Regions from separate parts of the Brevibacterium sp. GP-SGM9 genome, predicted to be linked through region 1. Evidence: predicted binding sites of a transcription regulator. Region 1 holds the regulator's gene; each other region holds the start of a gene.
What was found. Region 1 encodes HrcA, which represses chaperone genes, less so after heat shock. Its sites were predicted from a motif close to TTNGCACTCGNNNNNNNCGAGTGCNAA; they were not measured.
Positions count from the first base shown of each region.

Region 2: a site for HrcA is predicted at 5,844-5,870, ahead of groL (chaperonin GroEL). Genes of this name have one in related genera too.
Region 3: a site for HrcA is predicted at 763-789, ahead of groES (co-chaperone GroES). Genes of this name have one in related genera too.

Region 1 covers NZ_CP178563.1:221,065-229,018, reverse strand. Annotated here, with positions in the region: gene ACH82I_RS00925 (16S rRNA (uracil(1498)-N(3))-methyltransferase) at 1-737, opposite strand, end outside; gene dnaJ (molecular chaperone DnaJ) at 734-1,852, opposite strand; gene hrcA (heat-inducible transcriptional repressor HrcA) at 1,950-3,017, opposite strand; gene ACH82I_RS00910 (DUF3097 domain-containing protein) at 3,216-4,082, shown strand; gene ACH82I_RS00905 (DUF4870 domain-containing protein) at 4,233-4,976, shown strand; gene hemW (radical SAM family heme chaperone HemW) at 5,149-6,381, opposite strand; gene lepA (translation elongation factor 4) at 6,382-7,954, opposite strand, start outside.
Region 2 covers NZ_CP178563.1:3,234,253-3,242,206, forward strand. Annotated here, with positions in the region: gene ACH82I_RS14485 (threonine/serine ThrE exporter family protein) at 1-1,361, shown strand, start outside; gene ACH82I_RS14490 (uracil-DNA glycosylase) at 1,379-2,077, opposite strand; gene ACH82I_RS14495 (aldehyde dehydrogenase family protein) at 2,320-3,786, shown strand; gene ACH82I_RS14500 (DUF3263 domain-containing protein) at 4,058-4,324, shown strand; gene ACH82I_RS14505 (LytR C-terminal domain-containing protein) at 4,328-4,930, shown strand; gene ACH82I_RS14510 (cold-shock protein) at 5,348-5,551, shown strand; gene groL (chaperonin GroEL) at 6,028-7,665, shown strand; gene ACH82I_RS14520 (nuclear transport factor 2 family protein) at 7,854-7,954, shown strand, end outside.
Region 3 covers NZ_CP178563.1:3,452,186-3,460,139, forward strand. Annotated here, with positions in the region: gene ACH82I_RS15455 (resuscitation-promoting factor) at 1-500, shown strand, start outside; gene groES (co-chaperone GroES) at 945-1,238, shown strand; gene groL (chaperonin GroEL) at 1,275-2,867, shown strand; gene ACH82I_RS15470 (hypothetical protein) at 3,040-3,279, opposite strand; gene ACH82I_RS15475 (polysaccharide pyruvyl transferase family protein) at 3,584-5,161, shown strand; gene ACH82I_RS15480 (DUF1707 SHOCT-like domain-containing protein) at 5,352-6,035, shown strand; gene ACH82I_RS15485 (hypothetical protein) at 6,119-6,565, opposite strand; gene ACH82I_RS15490 (pseudouridine synthase) at 6,651-7,655, shown strand; gene ACH82I_RS15495 (GntR family transcriptional regulator) at 7,665-7,954, shown strand, end outside.

The sequences.
Region 1 (7,954 bases):
TTCTGGGCCATGACGAGACCGGCGGGTCCGGCCGAGGAGGTCCGCAGGATCGTGGGTCCGAGGAGGACCGGGGCGGCGCCGAAGTTCTCAAGTGCTGCGAGCTCGGCATCGCTGATGCCGCCTTCGGGTCCGATGACGAAGACGATCCGCTCGGGTGTCGTCTCGGCCTCGGCCAGTTCTCTCAGCGCCTGTGAGAGGCTCGCCTCGGCAGTCTCGTGGAGGGCCAACACGGCGTCGGCCTCCGAGAGCGCCGTCACCAGTCCGGTGCCGCGGACCAGGTCGTGCAGGTGCGGGAACCGTGAGCGCCGGGCCTGGAGGGAGGCGGCGTGGAGCAGGTTGTCCCACTTCGCGGCCATCTTCTCCCGCTTCTTCGCAGGCCAGTCGGCGATCGATCGTTCGGCGGCCCAGGGGATGACCTCGTCGACCCCGATCTCCGTGGCCGTTTCGATCGCCTGCAGATCGCGGTCGCCCTTGGCCAGGGCCTGGACGAGGACCAGCCGTGGGCCGCTCGTCTCGTCCCGGGTCACCGCGGTGACGTCAAGTGTCAGTTCGCTCGCCGAGGCGGTCGTGACCGTTCCGCTCGCCCGTGTCCCCCGGCCGTCGACGATGTCGACGGCCTCTCCGGGACCGATCCGGCGGACCCGGACCGCGTGTCCGGCCACGTCCTCACCGAGGGTGAGCACGTGGCCGGGGACCGCCTCGGCGGCCTGCAGGGAATGGAACGTGGGTCGGCTCACCGACCGGCGAACTTCTCACGCATGCGGGAGAACATGCCCCGGTTCTGGGTGGTGATCTGTGCCCGCGGGGTCTCTTCGGCGCGGAGTTCGGCGAGCTTCTCCAGCAGTTCCCGCTGTTCGTCGTCGAGGGCGTCCGGGGTGACGACGTCGACGGTGATGAGCAGATCTCCGCGGGTCTCCGAGCGCAGTCGGGTGGCGCCGAGGCCCGCGAGTTTGACGACGGTGCCCGACTGGGTGCCCGGTTCGATGTTGAGGTCCTGGTTGCCGTCGAAGGTCTCGAAGGGGATCGAGGCGCCGAGGGCAGCCGCCGTCATCGGTACGGTCACCGAGGCGCGGAGGTGGTCTCCATCGCGTTGGAAGACCTCGTGGCGGGCGACCATGACCTCGACGAAGAGGTCGCCGGCGGGGCCGCCGCCGGGGCCGACCTCGCCCTGGCTGCCGAGCTGGATCCGGGTGCCGTCGGAGACGCCGGCGGGGATGCGGATCTTCATGGTCCGCTGTTTGCGGACGCGACCGTCGCCCTGGCAGTTGAGGCAGGGGTTGGGGATGACGGTGCCGAAGCCGTGGCAGGAGTTGCACGTCTGGTTGGTGACCATCTGCCCGAGCAGAGTCCGCGTCATCCGCTGCACGCTGCCCGAACCGTGGCACAGGGTGCAGGTCTCGACGGAGGTGCCCGCCTGAGTGCCGGCACCCGAGCAGGTGTCGCAGACGACCGCGGTGGTGACGTCGAGGTCGACGGTGCCGCCGAAGGCTGCGGTCTTGAGGTCGATGTTGACGCCGACGAGGGCGTCCTTGCCGCGCTGGGTCCGCGGCATCGGGCCACCGGCCTGACCGCCGCCACCGCCGAAGAAGGTTTCGAAGATGTCGCCGAACCCACCGAAGCCGCCGGCGCCGGCGGGGAATCCCTGACCGTTCTCGCCGCCGCCCATGTCGTAGTTGCGACGCTTCTCCGAGTCGGAGAGGACGTCATAGGCCAAAGAGATGGCTTTGAACTCGTCCTCGTGCCCGGGGTTCACATCCGGGTGGTACTTCCGGGCGAGCTTGCGGTAGGACGCCTTGATTTCAGCCGCCGAAGCATCCTTGGACACTCCGAGTGTTTCATAGTGATCGGCCACAGAAACTTCTCTCTCCCTGGTGGTGTGGTTGGTTCGCGTGTGTGGTGCCGGCTGCTGTGTGCGGCAGGTCTGTCATTCTTCCGAACTATCCTCTGAGCTATCCGCGATCGAGGATCGAGGAGACGTACTTCGCGACCGCACGCACGGCCGAGATCGTCGTCGGATAGTCCATTCTCGTCGGTCCGAGGACGGCAAGTCGAGCCGAGGAACCCGCGTCATGACCATATTCGGCGGCCACAACGGATGTCGAACTGAAGGATTCGTGAGTATTCTCACGACCGATGCGCACGCTGATCTCCTCCTGGTCCTCGGCCATCGAGGTGAGCAGGCGCAGCAGCACCACCTGCTCTTCGAAGGCCTCGAGGATCGGGGCCATCTTCTCCCCGAACTCGCTGCCGGAGCGGGCGAGGTTGGCGGTGCCGGCCATGATGATGCGCTCCTCGCGGGTGGCCGCGACGAGATCGACCACGGCCTCTCGGACCTGGGCGAGCACGCTCGGCTCCGCGCCTGCGGCCCCGACTTTGTCGGAATCGGCTGGCGTCGCGGAGGATTCGGCATCGGCTGCGTTCCTCGGCAGACTCCCGTTCATCACCTTCGCGAGCTTCTGCCCGGCGAAGTCGGCGTTGATCCGGTCCCTGATTCCCCTCAGCGCCTCATTGTCTGTGGGCGTCGGGGTGGTCACGGTCCGCTGTTCGACCTGTCCGGCATCGGTGATGAGGACGACGAGGATGCGGGTCGGCCCGAGCCCGACGATCTCGATGTGTTTGATTCTGGCCAGGGACACCGTCGGGTACTGGATCAGCGCCACCTGGTGGGTCAGCCCCGAGAGCACACGAACGGTGCGGTCGAGCATCTCGTCGAGTTCGACATTGCCGTCGATGAGTTTGAAGATGGCGCTGCGCTCGGCGTGGGTCAGCGGCTTGAAGTCATCGATGCGGTCGACAAACATCCGGTAGCCGAGATCGGTCGGGATGCGCCCGGCGGAGGTGTGCGGCTGCGCGATGTAGCCCTCCTGCTCCAGGTGCGCCATGTCATTGCGGATCGTCGCAGGCGAGACGCCGAGCGTGTGTCGCTGGACGATGGCTTTGGATCCGACCGGCTCGTTGGTGGCGACGAAGTCCTCGACGATCGCGCGCAGAACCTGTGCTCGTCGGCTGTCGTTCATCCGTCTCCTCCCCACTCTTGGCACTCGCTGGACCTGAGTGCCAATTCTACGCTTCTTGGGTGCCGATTTCACTTCAGGACCCGCCTCGGCGGCCTTTCGCCGGTGCTCCGGCCAAGCTCTCCCGGGCACGTTCGGCTGGCTTTCCCGGGTGTGCTCGGCAGGTCTTCTCGCACGCACGGTCGTCCTTGATTAGGCTAGGTGCCCGTGAACGCCTTTGATCGCTACGGCCCCGATGTGCTCTCGGGCTCCTCACCCTCCTCGCACCGTCCCAAGAAGTCCCGTCCCGTCGAGCTCGGCCTCGGCATGGTGCTCGAGGACGCCATGAGCGGCTATGTCGGGGCGGTGGTCGGAGCCGAGAAGACCACGGCAGGAGTCGTCGTCAACCTCGAGGATCGGACCGGGAAGGTCAGAGCATTCCCTCTCGGACCGGGGTTCCTGCTCGATGGTCAGCCCGTCGACATCACCCTGCCGCGGAAGAAGAAGTCGAGCTCTTCCGGACGCACCGCCTCGGGCTCACGTGCCGTCAGCGGAGCTCAGGCCAGAGTGGCCCGGGGTTCGCGGATCTGGGTCGAGGGCAAGCACGATGCGGAGCTGGTGGAGAAGATCTGGGGTGATGACCTGCGCATCGAAGGCGTGGTCGTCGAACCCCTCGGCGGCCTCGATGATGTCGCGGACAAGCTCGAGGCGTTCGGCCCCGACAGGGAACATCGGGTGGGTGTGCTCGCCGATCACCTGGTTCCGGGGACGAAGGAGTCGAAGATCGCCGAGGCGGTCCGTGCCGATCCGCGCTACCGCGACGTCGTCCACATCATCGGTCACCCCTATGTCGACATCTGGCAGGCGGTGAAGCCGCATGTGGTCGGAATTCGTCAGTGGCCGACAGTGCCGCGTGGAGAGGACTGGAAGACCGGAATCCTCCGCCGCATCGGATGGCCGCATGCCGATCACCGGGATGTTGCCCGGGGGTGGGTGCGCATCCTCGGGAAGGTGAGCACGATCGCCGATGTCGAGCCCACGCTCTCGGGTCGGGTCGAGGAGCTCATCGACTTCGTCACTGTCGCCTGAGTCGAGTCTGGGTCTGAGTCGGTCGTGACGTCGCCGGGCCGTGTTGCAGAGTTGGCACAGTCTTCGGGGTTTCCTCCCTGCGGCGGCGGGGCCGACTGCGATAGTGTGAAGCCCAGGAAGCCCCTGACCGGAAGCCCCGAAAGGAACAGCATGTCGAACAACCCCGAGCAGCCGAACAACGGCCGCCCCATGCCGCCGAACTACTCCCAGGCCTCTGGTCCCCAACAGCCCTACACTCAGCAGAACCAGAGCGTCTGGTCCCAGCAGCAGTACGGGTCCCAGCAGAGTCAGCCTCAGTATGGCTCCCAGCAGCAGAGCTACGGCTCGCAGCAGCAGAACCCCCAGTCATACGGCGCTCAGCATTCCGGCTACGGCTCCCAGCAGCAGTACAGCCAGCAGCAATACGCCCAGCAGCCCTACGGCGCCGGCGCTCAGTCCTATGGCTACGGTGCTCCACAGGCGGTGAACCCGGCGCTGTTCAACTCTCAGGCGCTGCCGGAGAACGCCTACGGTCCCGGATCTGAGCAGTTCTGGCAGCCCAGCGAGTCCGAGCGGACGACCGTGATGTGGACGCACATCGGAGCCCTGTTCATCGGCTTCCTCCCGCTCATCATGTTCCTCGTCAAGAAGGACGAGTCCCCCTTCGTTCGGGAGCACACCCGTCAGGGTCTCAACGCGTGGATCACGAACGTGATCGCCACCTTCGCAGCCACCTTCGTGCTCGGCATCGTCGGGTTCATCCTCGCCCTGGTCACCTTCGGGATCGGCATCATCGTCATGTACCTCGCATGCCTCATCCCCTTGGTCTATGTCGTCCTCTACATCATCGCCGCGATCGCAGGAAGCAAGGGCGAGGGCTACAAGTTCCCGCTGACCTTCAACTTCGTCAAGTAAACGGCATCGGCGTCGCCGAATAACCGACGCCGATCATACGGTCCGGGCCCGGTCGAATTCCTTCGGCCGGCCCGGACTGCTACGTCCTGGAGCCGAGAGCGAAGTGCCGAGAGCCGAGCACAGCCGAAGGCCGTGGCGGTGCTGGCCGCCTCGAGCCGTTTCAGGTGCGCACTCAGACCGAGTAGTCGGTGAGGATCCTGACCATATAGTCGGCCATCAGGCGTCCCTGCAGGGTCGGCTGGAACCATCCCTGCGCGACAGCCTCGGCGTCGAGCAGACCCTGGTTCACGAAGTTCCTGATCGCCAGTTCGCTGCCGGGACCCAGGGTGTCGAGGCGCAGCTCCGAATCGATCCGGGCGGCGAGCATGATCCTCTCGATCTCCCGGGTCTGGGCCGAGAGGACCTCACGTCCGATGCCCGGGGAGTCACCGGCCAAGAGCCGATCGGACCAGGCCTTGGGATGCTTCGCATTCCAGAACCGCACTCCCCCGATGTGGGAATGGGCACCGGGCCCGAAACCCCACCAGTCGGCGTTGCGCCAATAGGCCATATTGTGTTCGCAGCGCGTCGCCGCAGACGTCGACCAGTTGCTCACCTCGTACCAGCGGAGCCCGGCTGCGGTCATGGCGGCATCGGCGATCTCGTACTTATCAGCCAGATCGTCCTCATCGGGCATCGGCAGCTGGCCGCGCCGGACCATCGCCCCCATCTTCGTGCCCGGTTCGACGATGAGCGAATAGGCGGAGATGTGGTCGACCTCGTTGGCCAGGGCGACGTCGAGTGAGCGGCGCCAGTCGTCGATCGACTCCCCCGGGGTGCCGTAGATGAGGTCGAGGCTGAGTTCGAGCCCGGCATCCTTGACCCACCTGGCCACGTCCGGGATCTTCTCCGGATCGTGGGTGCGGTCCAAGGTCGCAAGCACATGCGGCACGGCCGACTGCATGCCCAGGGAGATGCGGGTGAAGCCGGCCCCAACCAGCGTCGCGATATACGCAGGGTCGAGCGTGTCCGGGTTCGCTTCCGTCGTGACCTCGACATCGGCGGCCAGACGGTACCGTGCCCGGATATCGGTCAGCATTCCGGCGAGCACCGAGGCATCCAGCATGGTCGGAGTGCCGCCGCCGAAGAAGATCGTCGAGACCTCACGGTCCCCGGCCCCCACCTCGGCGAGGGTGCGCACGGACAGATCGAGTTCGCGGGACAGATTCGCCCGGTAGTCGTCCCGGGAGGCACCGGGACCGAGGTCCTCGGCGGTGTAGGTGTTGAAGTCGCAATAGCCGCAGCGGACCCGGCAGTAGGGGACGTGGACGTAGAGACTCAGTCCGCGGTCCGCGGCCCCGACACCCGCCGAGGCGGGGAGGGAGCCGTCGAGCGGAGGAACCTCACCGGTCGGTTGGGCGGGCACTTACTTCTTGGCGTCCTTCTTCGTCTCCGGCTCGTCAGAGGACAGCGCGGCGATGAAGGCCTCCTGCGGGACTTCTACGGTGCCGACCATCTTCATCCGCTTCTTGCCTTCCTTCTGCTTCTCGAGCAGCTTGCGCTTACGGCTGATGTCGCCGCCGTAGCACTTGCTCAGCACGTCCTTGCGCATCGCGCGGATAGTCTCACGGGCGATGATGCGTGAGCCGATGGCGGCCTGGATGGGCACCTCGAACTGCTGGCGCGGGATCAGCTTGCGCAGCTTCCCAGCCATCGCCACACCGTAGGAGTATGCCTTGTCGCGGTGGACGATCGCGGAGAAGGCGTCGACCTGGTCGCCGTGGAGCAGGATGTCGACCTTGACGAGATCGGCGGCGTCCTCGCCGTCATCGGAGTAGTCGAGTGAGGCGTAGCCCTTCGTGCGGGACTTGAGCTGGTCGAAGAAGTCGAAGACGATCTCGGCCAGGGGCAGGCGGTAGCGGATCTCGACACGATCCGAGGACAGGTAGTCCATGCCCTGGAGTTTGCCGCGGCGGTCCTGGCAGAGCTCCATCACGGCACCAATGAAATCGCTCGGGGTGAGGATCGTGGCCTGGACCATCGGCTCGCGGACTTCCTTGATCTTGCCGGTGGGATATTCGCTCGGATTCGTCACCGTCATCTCTTCCCTGTCCTCCATCGTCACCTCGTAGATGACGCTGGGGGCGGTGGAGATGAGGTCGAGATCGAATTCGCGCTCCAGGCGGTCGCGGAGGACCTCGAGGTGGAGCAGTCCGAGGAAGCCGCAGCGGAAGCCGAAGCCCAGAGCCGTCGACGTCTCGGGTTCGTAGACGAGCGAGGCGTCGTTGAGCTTGAGCTTGTCGAGGGCGTCGCGCAGCGCCGGGTAGTCGGAGCCGTCGATCGGGAATAGACCGGAGAAGACCATCGGCTTGGGCTCTTCGTAGCCTTCGAGCGCCTCCTCGGCCGGGGACGAGAGCAGAGTGACCGTGTCGCCGACCTTCGAGAGGCGGACGTCTTTAACGCCGGTGATGAGGTAGCCGACCTCACCGACGCCGAGGCCTTTGGTCGCGTTCGGCTCGGGTGAGGAGACGCCGATCTCGAGGAGTTCGTGGGTGCTGCGAGTCGACATCATCTCGATCTTCTCACGCGGTTTGAGCGCACCGTCGACGAGGCGGACGTACGTCACGACTCCCCGATAGGTGTCGTAGACCGAATCGAAGATCATCGCCCTGGCCGGGGCATCGGCATCGCCGACGGGTGCCGGGATGTCGGTGGTGATGCGGTCGAGCACGGCCTCGACGCCTTCGCCGGTCTTGCCGGAGACGAGCAGGCAGTCCTCGGGCTCGCACCCGATGAGGTTCGCCAGCTCCTCGGCGTATTTGTCCGGCTGGGCAGCCGGGAGGTCGATCTTGTTGAGCACGGGAATGATCGTCAGGTCGTTCTCCATGGCCAGGTACAGGTTGGCCAGCGTCTGGGCTTCGATGCCCTGCGCGGAGTCGACGAGCAGGAGGGCGCCCTCACAGGCGGCCAGGGACCGGGAGACCTCGTAGCTGAAGTCC
Region 2 (7,954 bases), 990 kb from region 1:
CCCCCTACCAGGCTCCCGTGCAGGCGACCGAACCGAGCGAGGACGAGGCCCGAATGGTCCTCGACCTCGCCGCGGACATCGCCGCGATCACGATGCGCGCCGGTGCCGCCACCAGCGATGTCGAGGTCTCCGTGATCGCCGCCTGCACGGCCTGCGGTCTGGCCACCGTCGAGGTGGATCTCACCTCGAACACCCTCGTCGTCCACTATTCGACCTCCGATGGTCGACTGATGACCGTGATGCGGGTCAACCGCGGAGAGTCCACGCACTACGCGAAGCTTGCCTCCGTGCACAAACTCGTCACCGACCTCGTCGACGGCAAGCTCGGCTTCCACGAGGCCCGCAGCCGACTCGATGCGATCCGCTCTCAGCGCAGACCGTTCCAGGAATGGTTCGTCACCGGCGCCTGGGGACTGATGGTCGGCAGCCTCGTCGTCCTCCTCGGCGGGGGAGCGGTGGCAGCACCCTTGGGCGTCGTCATGGCCATCCTCATCTTCCAGGTCGGCAAATACCTCGGCCGGACCCACCTGCCCTCGTTCTTCATCACCAGCCTGCAGGCGAGTGCCGCGACGCTCGTGGCGATGGCGGCGGGCAACTTCGGCATCGTCGATTCCCCGCAATATATGGTGGCCGCCGGAATCGTGCTCCTGCTGCCCACCCAGTCGCTCTATTCGGCGGTCCAGGATGCGCTGACGAACTTCCCCCTGACCGCCGCCGGTCGGATGGTCGGGGTGTTCATGACCCTGGCGGGCATCGTCGCAGGCATCGCCCTCGGCGTCGTCTGCGGCCAGGCGATGGGGATGAGTCAGATCGAGGTGCTCGTGCCCAAGAACAGTCCGCACGTGGTCACGGCGATCCTGTCATTGGTCGCCTCGGCCGTGGTCGCGATGGCCGGTGCCGTGGGCATGCAGGCCAGGCGGCGCTTCATCCTGCCGGCTGCGGTCGTCGGATTGGCCTCTTACATCACGATGATGTCGCTGACCCTGCTCAACATCGACAATGTGTTGGCCAGCCTGCTCTCGGCCACGGTGGCCGGGTTCCTGTCGCGGCCCTTGGCACTGCGCCTCGGCGCCCCGGCGATCGTGCTGACGATTCCCGCGATCTACACGCTGCTGCAGGGCCTCTCGATCTTCGAAGCGGTCTACCAGATCGCCTCGGAAACGGAGAACGTGACCTTCGCCGTGGGCCTGTCCTCGCTGTTCACGGCGATCCTGTCCAATGCCGCACTGGCCGTCGGCGCCGTGTTCGGCGGCTACCTGGCCCGGCCGCTCAAGAGCCTCAAGGCCGATGCGGTGGAGAAGTCCGCGGAATCCGCCCGGTCCCAGGAGTCGACGATCGCCATCGACTCCGGCCAGGCCTGAGAGCGCGGGAACCGGGCCTACTGCTCCGGCAGGCTCCAGTCGATCGGGGCGATGCCCTTCTGCCCGAGGAGGTCGTTCGTCCGGGAGAACGGGCGTGAGCAGAGGAACCCGCGGCTGGCCGAGAGCGGTGAGGGGTGGGCGGATTCGACGATGGCCACCTCGGCGGTTCCCGATGTCAGCAGGGGAGCGAGGTTCCGCGCATCCCGACCCCACAGGATCGCGACGAGCGGCTGGTCGCGTTCGATCAGGGCCGAGATGGCTCTCTCCGTGATGGTCTCCCACCCTTTTCCACGATGCGAGGCGGGCTGACCGGACTGCACGGTCAGCGAGCGATTGAGCAGCATCACTCCCTGCCTCGACCAGGCTCGGAGGTCGCCATGGTCTGCCGGAGCGATCCCGAGATCGGCCTCGAGCTCCTTGTAGATGTTGCCCAGGGAGCGCGGCAGCGGCCGGACCTCCGGGTCAACGGCGAAGGACAGGCCGATGGGATGGCCGGGTGTCGGGTAGGGATCCTGGCCGACGATGAGGACCTTCACCTCGGCGAGGGGTTCGGCGAAGGCGCGGAAGACCTTGTCCCCGCTCGGCAGATAGTCGCGGCCGGCGGCGATCTCGGCACGGAGGAAGTCGCCCATCGCATGGATCTGCTCCTCGACATCGGACAGGGCCTCGGCCCAGTCGGGGGACATGATCTCGGTCAGCGCAGGAGTCGACGTCATGCCCGCGATTCTAACGGTGACGGCGGTGGGGCCGTTCGACCGCCTCGGCGGCTGGACTACCTCGGCAGCTTGACCGTCTTGGTCGGTGCGTCCGTTCTGGGCGTCCGTGCGGGAGCAGCTGTGCGGGCGACGCAGACTTGCTGTGCGTGATCGCGCAGCGGTCGGGTCTGTGGTCGAGGCGGGGTGGGGGATATGCTCGGGCTTACGAGTTCATCGGAGAACCGAGAGGTGGAAGGACAACTATGCCGGAATTTCCCGAGGCAAGAGACTGGAAGATGCTCATCGGCGGCGACTGGGTCGACGCCGCCGACAGTGACAGAAAAGACGTCATCACCCCGATCGACCGCAACGTCGTCATCGCCACCGTGCCCAACGGCAAGGAAGAGGACGCCGACCGTGCGGTCAAGGCCGCCCGCAAGGCCTTCCCGGAGTGGGCGGCGCTCCCGTTCAAGGAACGCCAGAAGAAGCTCATCGCCTGCGCCGACGCGCTCGAAGCCGGCTCCGAGGAGCTCGCCCAGCTGACCGCGATCGACACCGGAAACGCGATCCGCACCCAGGCCCGCCCGGAGACCATCACCCTGGCCGACCTGTTCCGCTACATGGGCGGGGTCGCCGGAGAGGTCAAGGGCAACACCCTCCCGGCCGGCGACGGACAGCTGCAGTACACCAAGCGCGTGCCGCTCGGCGTCGTGGCCGGCATCCTGCCGTGGAACTCCCCGCTGATGATCGCGGCCTTCAAGACTCCTGCCGCGCTCGCCGCCGGCAACACCATCGTCCTCAAATGCGCCGAAGACGCACCGCTGACGATCCTCAAGATGGCCGAGCTCATCGCCGACATTCTCCCGGCCGGCGTCCTCAACGTCGTCACCGGCAAGGGATCGATCATCGGCGAGGCCCTCAACGTCCACCCCGATGTCGACAAGGTCTCCTTCACCGGATCCACCAGCGTCGGCCGTCACGTCGCCGAGGCGGCCGGAGGCCGGCTCGCCCATTCCTCGATGGAGCTGGGCGGAAAGTCCCCGAACATCATCTTCCCGGACTCGAACGACGACGACACGCTCCAGCAGGTGCTGCTGTCGACCCGCTTCGCCCGACAGGGACAGTCCTGCACCATGGGTTCGCGGCTGTTCCTCCACGAGGACATCTACGACGACTTCCTCGCCAAGCTCGTCGACGCCGTGTCGAAGATGAAGGTCGGCGACCCGCGCGACGAGGACTCCGACATCGGCTGCATCATCAACGAGAAGCAGTACGACCAAGTCGCTGACTACATCGAACTCGGCAAGTCCATGGACGGCGTCGAGGTCGCCTACGACGGCTCCGATTCGCTCGAGGTCGGCGAGCCCGGCTTCTACCACGCACCCGTGATCTTCTCGAAGGCGAAGAACGATTGGCAGACCAGCCGCGAAGAGATCTTCGGCCCCGTCCTCTCGGTCATCCCGTGGAGGGACATCGACGAGGTCATCGACATGGCCAACGATTCCGACTTCGGGCTCGCGGCCTTCGTGTTCACGAAGAACGTCGACGCGGCGCTGACCATGGCCAACCGGATCGAATCCGGCTGGGTCCAGGTCAACCAGGGCGGCGGACAGCTGGCCGGCCAATCCTACGGCGGCATGAAGACCTCGGGCTTCGGTCGCGAGGCATCGCTGGAGGGTATGCTCGAAGGCTTCACCCAGATCAAACAGGTCAACATCCGCATCCGCTGAGCGGGCACCTCGGTCGGGCGGCTTCGCCCCTGCTCCCTCTCCACCACAGCGGACGGGAACGGACGAGGCCGAATCCGCCCCACCTCGGCGAGGCGGCTTTGCGGCTCTGCAGTCCACTCCGCCGGTGACGGTCTCGATTCCGATCGACGCTGTCACCGGCGGAGTGAGCCGTTTCAGAGGTGTGCGCAACTCGACGCGCCGGAAATTCCGGTCGGCGTCCATCGGGAGATAAGATAGACGCGACGCCACTTCTCGAAGGAGCACAACCTCTATGCCGCAGAACCACGACACCTCTGAACTGAGCGAGCTCGAGGTGGCCGTTCTGGAATTCGAGCGGCGGTGGTGGAAATACGGCGGCGCCAAGGACCATGCGATTCGCGAGCGCTTCGACATGTCCGCGACCAGCTACTTCCAGATACTCAACTCCCTGCTCGACAATCCCGCGGCTCTGGCCAGCGACCCGATGCTGGTCAAGCGTCTGCGTCGCATCCGCAGCACGCGGCAGAGCGAACGTGCCCAAGCCCGCGTCTCGAGGTAGACCATGACAGACGAATTCGACGAGATCGAGCCCGGTCGTCGCACCGGCGCACACCGCCAGGAATCGGCGGCCCATTCGAATATCGGTGCCATCACGCTGGTCATCGTCCTGGCGCTCGTCGCCGTGCTGCTTGTCGTCGCGGCCATCAACATCATCTTCTCCTCGATGGGCAACCCCGAGTCGAAGGTGGCCGATCCTCCAGCGGAGGAGACCAGCTCGGCGGAGCCTTCGCCGAGTGAGAGCGAGGTCAGCGTCGCCGACGACTCGATCACGGTCGATGTGCTCAACGGCTCCGGCAAGTCCGGTGTGGCCAAGAAGTTCTCCGAGGTCGTCGAGGAGAAGGGCTGGAAACTCGGTCAGGTCGGCAACTACTCGACCGGACTGACCACCTCGACCGTCTACTACTCCGGTGAGGACAACGCCTCGCAGGCGAAGCTCGTCGCCGAGTCACTGGGCATCGACGCCACCGAAGCCTCCGAGGACTTCGACGCCGACGTCACCGTGGTGATCTGCTCCGATAAGGCCGACAGCGATCCCGGTTCCGGGGGCAGCGGCTCGACCGAGGAGTCCTCCACGAGCGAGGGCGCGGGCACCGCCGAAGGCTGAGCGCTGAGCGGGACTCGAGGTGCTGCCGAGCGATCGGCGCATTTTCGGGGAGTAGATTCTTCCGTTCAGCATGGATTCGAATCTCTGCAACGTCGGTTCCCTGATGCGCATCGGTGATCCGAGCAGTGAGTTCGGGGTGCGACAACCGAGGTGAACGGGCCGGGAAACGTCATATAACGAATTCATAACAGTGCAGAGCGCCTGAAAGTCAGGTGCAGTGCTGGGGTAGAGTTGCACCAGCTAGGCAAGCACAGCACCTTGTGTTCTATTCGTGCTTCACCGAGATCATTCTCCAGAGGTCAATGAGAGAAATCGCGGGGTCGGTTGAGTTTTACTAGCGTCCGCATCCCTGCGCGCGGTCAACCGGCCGCGGTCTTGATGCGGGATGTCAATGACACTGCACTGTATGGAGAAGTAATGGCACAAGGTACCGTCAAGTGGTTCAACGCCGAAAAGGGCTATGGATTCATCACCCTGGAAGGCAACAACCAGGACGTGTTCGTTCACTGGAGCGCAATCCAGATGGACGGCTACCGCTCTCTCGAAGAGGGCCAGCAGGTCGAGTTCGAAGTTGGAGAAGGACAAAAGGGTCCTCAGGCGGAATCCGTCACCCTCCTCTGAGGCTCGTTCGCGTCAGCAAACAGTCTTCTGATCCGCTGCGGCGGGCATCGATCTCGGTCGAGGCTCTTCCGCGCGGGGAAAGCGCCAGGCAGTCCGCTGCCTGGCGCTTTTCAGTTGCCGCCGCGCGTGGTGTCTGCATGCCGCACCGCCTCCGCACGAGGCGCACACACTCTTCTCATCGACGTGACCGTTCACCCCGTGCGGTGTCATTTCGCGCTGAGCCGAACCAGCACCCGATCGCCGAGGTTGCGGGGATCGGGAACGATGGGCCGCCTCGGCGGGGGTCGTCATATTTGCACTCGCATGGGGAGAGTGCTAAATCTAGTACTGGTGAAAGCCGTTGGGATTCCCATCGGTCGTCTCGAGAGCGTGGTCCCTGTGTGGAATGGAACATGCGGACACACTCTCTGCCGTCGCGGGCGCTGACGACTGCTCTGGATTCCCACTCCACTCCATCAGGGAGGATCTAAGCCACTATGGCAAAGATGATTGCATTCGACGAAGAAGCTCGTCGGGGACTCGAAGCTGGCCTCAACCAGCTCGCGGACGCGGTCAAGGTGACCCTTGGACCCCGTGGCCGCAATGTCGTGCTCGAAAAGCAGTGGGGCGCTCCCACCATCACCAACGATGGTGTCTCCATTGCCAAGGAGATCGAACTCGAGGATCCCTACGAGAAGATCGGCGCCGAGCTCGTCAAGGAAGTCGCCAAGAAGACCGACGACGTCGCAGGTGACGGAACCACCACCGCTACCGTTCTGGCTCAGGCACTCGTCCGCGAGGGTCTGCGCAACGTGGCAGCCGGTGCTGATCCGCTCAGCCTCAAGCGCGGCATCGAGAAGGCCGTCGAGGCCGTCACCGGTGTCCTGCTGGGCAACGCCATCGACATCGAGACCAAGGAGCAGATCGCTGCGACCGCAGGCATCTCCGCAGGGGATCCCGCGATCGGCGAACTGATCGCCGAGGCCATCGACAAGGTCGGCAAGGAAGGCGTCGTCACCGTCGAGGAGTCCAACACCTTCGGACTCGAGCTCGAACTGACCGAGGGTATGCGCTTCGACAAGGGCTACATCTCCGGTTACTTCGTGACCGACACCGATCGCCAGGAAGCTGTCCTTGAGGATCCCTACATCCTCATCGTCAACTCCAAGATCTCGAACGTGAAGGATCTGCTGCCCGTCCTCGAGAAGGTCCAGCAGTCCAACAAGCCGCTGTTCATCATCGCCGAAGACGTCGAGGGCGAAGCCCTCGCCGTGCTGGTGCTGAACAAGATCCGCGGCACCTTCAAGTCCGTGGCCGTCAAGGCTCCCGGATTCGGAGACCGCCGTAAGGCTCAGCTGGCCGACATCGCCATCCTCACCGGTGGTCAGGTCGTGTCCGAGGAAGTCGGGCTCAAGCTCGACAACGTCACCACCGACCTCCTGGGCACCGCCCGCAAGGTCGTCATCACCAAGGACGAGACCACCATCGTCGAAGGTGCCGGAGACGCCGAGGAGATCGCCGGACGGGTCGCACAGATCCGCGCCGAGATCGAGAACTCGGACTCGGACTACGACCGTGAGAAGCTGCAGGAGCGCCTGGCCAAGCTGGCCGGCGGTGTTGCGGTCATCAAGGCCGGTGCTGCCACCGAGGTCGAGCTCAAGGAAACCAAGCACCGCATCGAAGATGCCGTGCGCAACGCCAAGGCTGCTGTGGAAGAGGGAATCGTCGCCGGTGGCGGCGTCGCCTTGATCCAGGCGGGCAAGGCCGCATTCGCCGATCTCGCCCTGACCGGCGACGAGGCGACCGGTGCCAACATCGTCAAGGTTGCCATCGAGGCCCCGCTCAAGCAGATCGCCACGAACGCCGGCCTCGAAGCCGGTGTGGTTGCCGACAAGGTCGCCAACCTCGAAGCCGGATTCGGTCTCAACGCCGCAACCGGTGACTACGAGGATCTGCTGGCCGCCGGCATCAACGACCCGGTCAAGGTGACCCGCTCTGCCCTGCAGAACGCCGCCTCGATCGCTGGTCTGTTCCTCACCACCGAGTCGGTCGTCGCCGACAAGCCTGAGAAGGCCGCACCAGGTGCTGACGCAGCTGCTGCCGGTATGGACGGAATGGGCGGAATGGGCTTCTGATCTGAAGTCCCTCTCGCTCAACGAGCCGTGCCGGTGCCCACAAGGGTGCCGGCACGGCTCTTTTCGTACCCGATCCGTTCGCCATTCCGTTCGCCGATCCGTTCGCCGAGGCGGGCGCGGAGCCCGGACCACTTGTGACCTGCTCGGCCCCATTGTGGCGTCAGGTGTGCCCGTCTACGCTGGGTGCCATGACCTTCACCGGCACCGATTCCTGCGGAAACAGCCCCAAGAACGTGTTCGTCGCCCGGTTCGAGGAGAACCTTTTCACCGGCGATCGTGATGCCCTCGC
Region 3 (7,954 bases), 770 kb from region 1:
CCAAGGTCGAGTCCGAGGGCAAGGATGGTCAGAAGGAGATCTCCTACAAGATCAAGACCGTCAACGGCGATGAGGTGAAGAAGGAGAAGAAGGACGAGAAGGTCCTCTCCGAACCCAAGACCAAGGTCGTCATCGAAGGCACCAAGAAGAAGGAGACCCCGAGCGACACCGGTGGCTCGGACTCCGGCGGCTCCGGTTCGGGCGGCTCCGACGACGGATCCAGCTCCGGCGGTGGCGGCGGCGGCTCGATGAGCACCCAGGAGATCAAGGACATGCTCGGTGGACCCGGCTCCAAGTGGTACTCGGTCGTCAAGTGCGAATCGAACTTCGACCCGAAGGCCTCGAACGGCACCCACTTCGGTCTCTTCCAGTTCCTCCCGCAGACCTGGCACTCCATGGGCGGCAGCGGCAATCCCTCGGATGCCAGCCCGCAGGAGCAGTTCCAGCGTGCGAAGAAGCTCCAGGCCGAAGCCGGCTGGGGGCAGTGGACCTGCGCCTGAGCCGAGGTTGCGCCTGAGCTGGTTCGCAACTGAGCCGGTCGGCGACTGAGCCAGTCGGCGGCTGAGCCGAGGTGATCGACCGAAAGCGCGGATTCCGGGAATACCCCGGGGTCCGCGCTTTCTGTATGCGCGGCTCGTTCGGGTCGCGGGGTCCGGTGCCTTCGAGGCCTGGCGCTGCGCCCTCGGCCCCTTGGGTTCCGCTGCGCCTCCGACCCCGCGTGTGCGGCCCAATCTGAACTTTCGCCCAGAGCATGACGAAACCTTGGCACTCGAGTTGACCGAGTGCTAAACCCGTTCTAGAGTCGAATTAGCACTAGCACTCATTGAGTGCCAGTTTTACGAGACGGTCGAATCGCTCGGCACCCGCGACGACGAGAGATTCATGGCAGCAGCCGCCGTCTGACTCAACGAAGAATTGAACCCAGCGAAGGGAGAGGGCCCGATATGTCGGTCTCCATCAAGCCACTCGAAGATCGGATTGTCATCCGTCAGGTCGAAGCAGAACAGACTACCGCCAGTGGTCTGGTCATTCCCGAAACCGCCAAGGAAAAGCCTCAGGAAGGCGAAGTTGTCGCAGTGGGCCCAGGCCGCGTTGCCGACAACGGAAACCGCGTTCCCGTTGACGTTGCCATCGGCGACAAGGTCATCTACTCCAAGTACGGAGGCACCGAAGTCAAGTACGCAGGAGAAGAATTCCTCGTGCTCTCGGCTCGTGACGTGCTCGCCGTCATCGGCTGAATCCTCTGAACAACCACTTCACTGACAGGAGGACGAATGCCTAAGACTCTGGAATTCAACGACGAAGCTCGTCGTGCACTCGAAAAGGGTGTCAACACCCTGGCCGACACCGTCAAGGTGACGCTGGGACCCAAGGGCCGCAATGTCGTGCTCGACAAGAAGTGGGGCGCCCCCACGATCACCAACGATGGCGTGACCATCGCTCGTGAGGTCGAGGTCGACGATCCCTACGAGAACCTCGGCGCCCAGCTGGCCAAGGAAGTTGCCACCAAGACCAACGACATCGCCGGTGACGGAACCACCACCGCGACGGTCCTGGCTCAGGCCTTCGTCAACGAAGGTCTGCGCAATGTGGCCGCCGGTGCTGCTCCCGGAGCGCTCAAGCGCGGAATCGAATCCGCCGTCGAGGCTGTCTCCGATCAGCTCGGCACCATCGCCCGCGATGTCGCCGACTCCTCGGAGATCGCCCACGTCGCCGGTCTGTCCGCTCAGTCCGAAGAGATCGGCAAGCTCATTGCCGACGCCTTCGACAAGGTGGGCAAGGACGGCGTCATCACGATCGACGAGTCCCAGGCCGCTTCTGTGGAACTCGAGATCACCGAGGGAATGCAGTTCGATAAGGGTTACCTCTCGCCGCACTTCGTGACCGATGCTGATCGCCAGGAAGCTGTGCTCTCCGACGCGCTCATCCTCATCAACCAGGGCAAGATCTCCAACATCCAGGAGCTCCTCCCTGTGCTCGAGAAGGTGCAGCAGGCCGGAAAGCCCCTATTCATCGTTGCCGAAGACATCGAGGGCGAGGCTCTGTCGACGCTGGTCGTCAACAAGCTGCGCGGAATCATCAATGTCGCTGCCGTCAAGGCACCCGGCTTCGGTGACCGCCGCAAGGCCATCCTCGAGGACCTCGCCGTCCTCACCGGTGGTCAGGTCGTCACCCCGGATATGGGCATGAAGCTCGACCAGATCACCCTGGACGAGCTCGGCAACGCCCGCACCATCACCGTCACCAAGGACAACACCACCATCATCGATGGTGCCGGGTCCGACGATGCTGTTGCCGGCCGGGTCGCCCAGATCCGCGCCGAGGTTGAGAACACCGATTCCGACTGGGACCGCGAGAAGCTGCAGGAGCGCTTGGCCAAGCTCTCCGGCGGTGTCGCCGTCATCAAGGTCGGCGCCGCCACCGAGGTGGAGCTCAAGGAGCGTAAGCACCGCGTCGAAGACGCCGTGTCCGCAACTCGTGCCGCCATCGAAGAAGGCGTCGTCGCCGGTGGTGGATCGGCTCTGATCCACGCCGCGAAGGTCCTCGACGGAAACGACCTGGGACTGGCCGGAGATGCGGCCACCGGTGCCGACATCGTTCGCCGCGGCGTCGTCCAGCCTCTGCGATGGATTGCCGAGAACGCCGGTCAGGACGGCTACGTCGTCGTCTCCAAGGTGCAGGACCTCGAGTCCGGCCAGGGATACAACGCCGCCACCGATTCCTACGGCGACCTCATCGGCGCCGGAATCATCGACCCGGTCAAGGTCACCCGTTCGGCTCTGCGCAACGCCGCTTCGATCGCCGCCCTGGTTCTCACCACCGAGACCCTGGTCGTCGAGAAGAAGGAAGAAGAGGACGAGGACTGAGCCATCCGCTCAGACTGAGTCGTTTCTGACCAGCATCAGTGGCCCGGAACATCATGTTCCGGGCCACTGGTGTATTCACAGCAGAACGCCGAGGCTGTTCCGCGGAAGCCCTCCGGGCCGTGTGCTCGTCGACGACAGCGTGGACGTCGTAGAGCACTGACCTGGAAGAGCGCTAACCTGCGAGGGCATCGCGGAGCCGCAGCAGGTCCTCGCGCACCAATGCGGCGTCCTGATCGAACTCGTCTTCGCTGGTGCCCGGCCTGCGGAAGGGGGTGAAGACCACCTCGGCGCCAGTGTCATTGGCCAACACCCGCAGCGGATTGTGGACCGTCGTGCCGTCGGGGAAGACCACCTCATGGTCGAGGATCCCGAAATCGCGCCCCGGCAGGAAGCGGACCTCGACGGAACCCATCGGCGAATCGGCGATCCATCAGCCCTCCGCCTCCCGGATGCCCGCACTCAGCCCGGCCGCTCAGGTGTGCAGATTGGCGGGGTTTCCGGCGAAGCGCGCCACCTCGGTGGGGGAACGGTCGATGGATTGGGAGAGATGAAGCGCCGGAAATGTCATAGTCCAAGTGGACCACAGGTCGAATGAGGAAAGTGTCGAGCAGTCGGGTTCATCTGGTGGTCTTCGTCTGTTCACCTGAAGGAGCGGGGGAAGTACTACTGTGTCCCGGAGATCCTGACGATGAACGCGCAGGCTGCCTTAGGGAGACATGAAACGCATTACGATGATCGGCGACGTCGGCTGGAGCCGGTTCTATCACCTCGGTGACGAGGCGATGACCGAGATGGCTCTCGACGCACTGAATCAACGAGGCGGTATCGAGGTCACGCTCATCGCCGGTGAACCTGCTCACGCCAGTGAGATGTATGGCGTCAAGGCGATTCCACGGATCGGCTTCAAACGGAACCGTCCGCCCAACATCACCCGCATGGAGCGCGTTCTCGAATTCGCCAGGACCGAAGGTGCCAGCGGTGGCCTGGCACCCGGGGATCCGGCCATCAGAGTGATCGAGGCCGTGCGCAGCTCCGATGCGGTACTCATCGCCGGCGGCGGCAACCTCAATTCGATGTTCGCTCATCACATCTATGAGAGGGTGACTCTCGGCAGGATCGCGCAGCTGTTCGGCAAACCCTATGCGCTGACCAGTCAGACTCTGGGGCCTCTGATCTACGACGAGGACCGGAAGCTCGTCTACGAATTCCTCGCTGATGCCGAATTCCTCGGCAGCAGAGAAGGCTACACCACGAAATTCGCCAAGCAGGTGGGCGGTAAGAGGGCAGTCATCCGGCGACAGGTCGACGATGCGTTCTCCCTAGAGGCTCGAGACAGTGATCGGGACGACGTCTCCGACCTGACGAACGAACCGTTCATTCTGGCAAGCTATGCGGAGAAGGCCTCCTCGCCGGTGCTCTCGGACAGCCGCTACCACGAGATCCTCACTGAGATCACGCGCAGACTTGCCGACGAAACCGGGTTGAAAGTGCTGCTGGTTCCGCACGGGGGCGGTTTTCCGCCGGCCCAACACACTCGCGATCAGATCGCCAATGCACAGATTGCCGAAGAGATCGGTCGGGACAGGGTCGAACCGACGCGAATGCTCACTGCTCGGCAGCTTGTTGCTCTGACGGAGCGGGCCGAGTTCGTCATCGGCACCCGGTACCACGCCGGGATCTTCGCGGGTGCGGCAGCAGTGCCCTTCATCTCTGTCGTACCCAACCTCTATTCCTCCATTCGCATGCGTGGTGCGGCAGAGAATGTCGGCATGGAGCAGTTCGTCCTGCCGATCGAGTCGATCGATGACATCGTCGACACCGGTGTCGGCTTGGCGGAGAATCGTTCGACGTTCCACGAGGTGCTCAAGGAGAGTTCTGTCCGCCGACGCGAGGAGCATAGGGACTGGTGGGACTTCGTCGTGGCGCATACCGTCGGTGACGAATCAGGCGTGAAGCCGGATGCGTCCTCGGTTCCGGCGCCGGGATTCTTCCATGCCGAGGAGATCACCAACGGATTCGGCACCGAGCTGGAAGCCAACCGCGCACGCTTGGCTGCAATCGAAAGCTATGGGCTCCTGCTGGCGAAGAGAGACCGACAGCTGGCCGTCGCCCGGCGCGAAGCTCACGAAGCCACCCGTGCCCTGGACCGCAGTGAGGCACGGCACCAACGACAGGACGACATGACAATCGTCAAGTTCGCCCGATCGGCACGTAAACTGCAGCGGCGTTTGAAAAGGTCGGCTCGGCGGGCTCTGAACCATGCGCCAGCGGCGATTGCACCACGGTCCGAATAGCCTGTCGGTCGACCGCCGATGGTGACGCGGTTCCGGTGAAGCCCTGACCGAGCGGGCACCAGCGCGTGCGGCCACGTTGATCAGTCCGGTGGACGCACTCGAAGCCGGATAGCCACAGCTCGAGCCAGTGCAGGCCGTTCCTCCGCCCCGTTTCGTTGCCGCGCGCACAGGAATCGGGCACGATGGTGGGATGACTCCCACTGGTTCAGATGAGCCGATCGGGCAGCCCGAAGATCCTGCGCGCACGATGCGCATCGGCCACCCCGAGTGTGACGCCGCGATAGAAACACTCCGGAAGGCCGCAGGCGAGGGACGAATCTCCCTTGACGAACTCGAGGAGCGGATGGAGCGCGTCGAGTCGGCACGTTTCCCGATCGATCTCGATGAGGCGCTGGCAGACGTCACCCCGGATCTGCCCTCGGCGCACGCCCGTGCCGAAGCCGATGGCATCCGTGCCGATGACCTCGCGTCCCGGCGGTCCGGTGCGGGCTGGAGCACCGAGAACAGAGAGATCGTGCACGCGCCGTGGACCACCGGACTCATTCGGAACGGCCGCTGGCCTGTGCCGGCCTACCTGCGCTGCGAGCCCGCCGGAGTCCTCCTCGAGCTCAACTTCCTCGAGGTCAGCACGGATCTCAAGATCATCGACATCGAAGTCGCGGCCCGGACCGGCACCCTGAAGCTCGTCGTCCCCGACGACTGGGGTGTCGACATCGCAGACCTCCAGCGCAGATCGATCGCCGTCATCGCGTTCAAGGCCAACCAAGCTGCCGAAGAAGGCAGTCCCACGATCCGCGTCCACGGAAGCATCGGTGCGGGAGTCCTTCAGGTGCTGTTGCCCAATCGTCGACAGCGCAGGAAGCTGAGCAGCTGATCCTCTCGGTTGTCTGCCGGGACGCGAATACGGCGCGCCTCAGTGGGGCGTCGCCATCGACTTCCTCGTCGACAGGGCATGAGTCAGTCCCTGCGGTGAGCCGAGGCGCAGCGACGGCGGTGGAGCCGGAGATTGCGCGAGCCGATTCTGCGCAGGCGCATCAGGCATTCGTCGGGCCCGTCGAAGTCCGGGCGAGGAGCGCGCCACAGACTGGGGCGAGGGGCATTGTGTTCGTCTGCCTCCCAGTCCTCATCGCGGCGCTGCGCGAAGTCCGAGCCGTCGATGAATGCCCGGAGTGCGGCGATGAGCGTGAGCTGGAGGTCAGCGACCGAATCGGTGCCCTCCGAGAAATCGAGGGGGATGTCGGCGACCTCCGAGTCGGCGACGACTCGGACGATCCATTTGCCTTCACCAGCCGGGTCGGGATTCATCGCGATGCTGTCCCACTCGTCGTTGGCGAACAGGCCGAGAACAACAGGAGTGGCGACCTTGTTGAGGAGGAACTCTTCCGTCAGATCGGTGTGGTCCATACCTTCCACCATAGAACTCCGCGCGCCCGATTTCTCGCAGCCCCACGCTTCCAGACGACATCGGCTCGCCCGATAGACTGCGTGAATGCCCCGCAGCCCGCTTCCGCCCCGTGACGGAATCTCGGCGACCTCGCTGCGCGCACCGGGCGGACGGGCGACACATGCTAAGAACCATCTGCCGGTCCCCGATACCATCGGCGACTGGCTGCGGGAGGAATTCCCCGCCGCCCCGGTCGACGACATCGAACGACTCCTCGCTCAGTCTGGCGCCGAGGCAGGGCGGCTCTGCGATATCACCGGCCGACCCGTGGCCTGGGACGACCCGGTCGAACCCGGCGGGTTCTATTTCTTCCACCGTCCAGTGCCCCCGGAGGCACGCATTCCCTTCGAGATCTCTGTCGTCTGCGAAGACGAGGACCTGCTCGTCGTCGACAAACCCCACTTCCTGGCCAGCACCCCCAACGGGCGCTTCGTCCGCGAGAGCGTGGTCACCCGAGCACGCCAGGACTTCGACCAGCCCGACCTCGTGGCCATCCATCGTCTCGACCGGGTCACCGCGGGTCTGCTCATCCTCTCGAAGCGTCCCGAGACCCGGGGCCGCTACCAGCGTCTCTTCCAAGATCGGAAGGTCACCAAGACCTACCGGGCACTGGCACCGCTGCCGCCGGAGAACCTCGACTTCCCGCTGCTGCGGGAATCGAGACTGATCAAACCCCCGGGCGGGAGGCAGGTCCGCGAAGTCGAAGGCGAACCGAACGCGATCAGCCGGATCCGCCTGCTCGGAACGGTGGAGCCACCTCGGCGCGGGGAAACGACGTCGGATGCGATCGCCGAATACGAACTCGAACCGCTGACCGGCAAGACCCACCAGCTGCGCGTGCACATGAACGCGCTCGGGCTGCCCATCCTCGGCGATCCCGTCTACCCGATCGACCGCGAACCGGATCCCTATGATTTCGATTCCCCGCTCCAACTGCTGGCCGCCGCGATCGCATTCGACGATCCGCTGACCGGTCGCCCGCGCCGATTCGACACCGCGCTTCGCCTGGACCCGGGGCGCTTCCACCCAAGATCCGCGGGGACACGGTAACCTGGGGGTATGAGTCCAAACGCACCCGGATGCACCTCAGAGGCGATCGTCGCCCTGGTCCGGTCCCGAATCACCTCCGGCGAATACCCCGCCGGCAGTCCCGTGCGGGACGGTGCCTTGGCCAAGGAATTCAACGTCTCCCGCAATACCGCGCGCGAGTCGCTCAGCCTGCTCCGCCACGCCGGACTGCTCGTCCAGGAACCCAACCGCGGCTTCTTCGTCCGCACCTTCGGCATCGACGAACTCAAGGACCTCTACCGGGCCCGCCGGGTCTTCGAGATCCGTGCGGTGCAGGAATC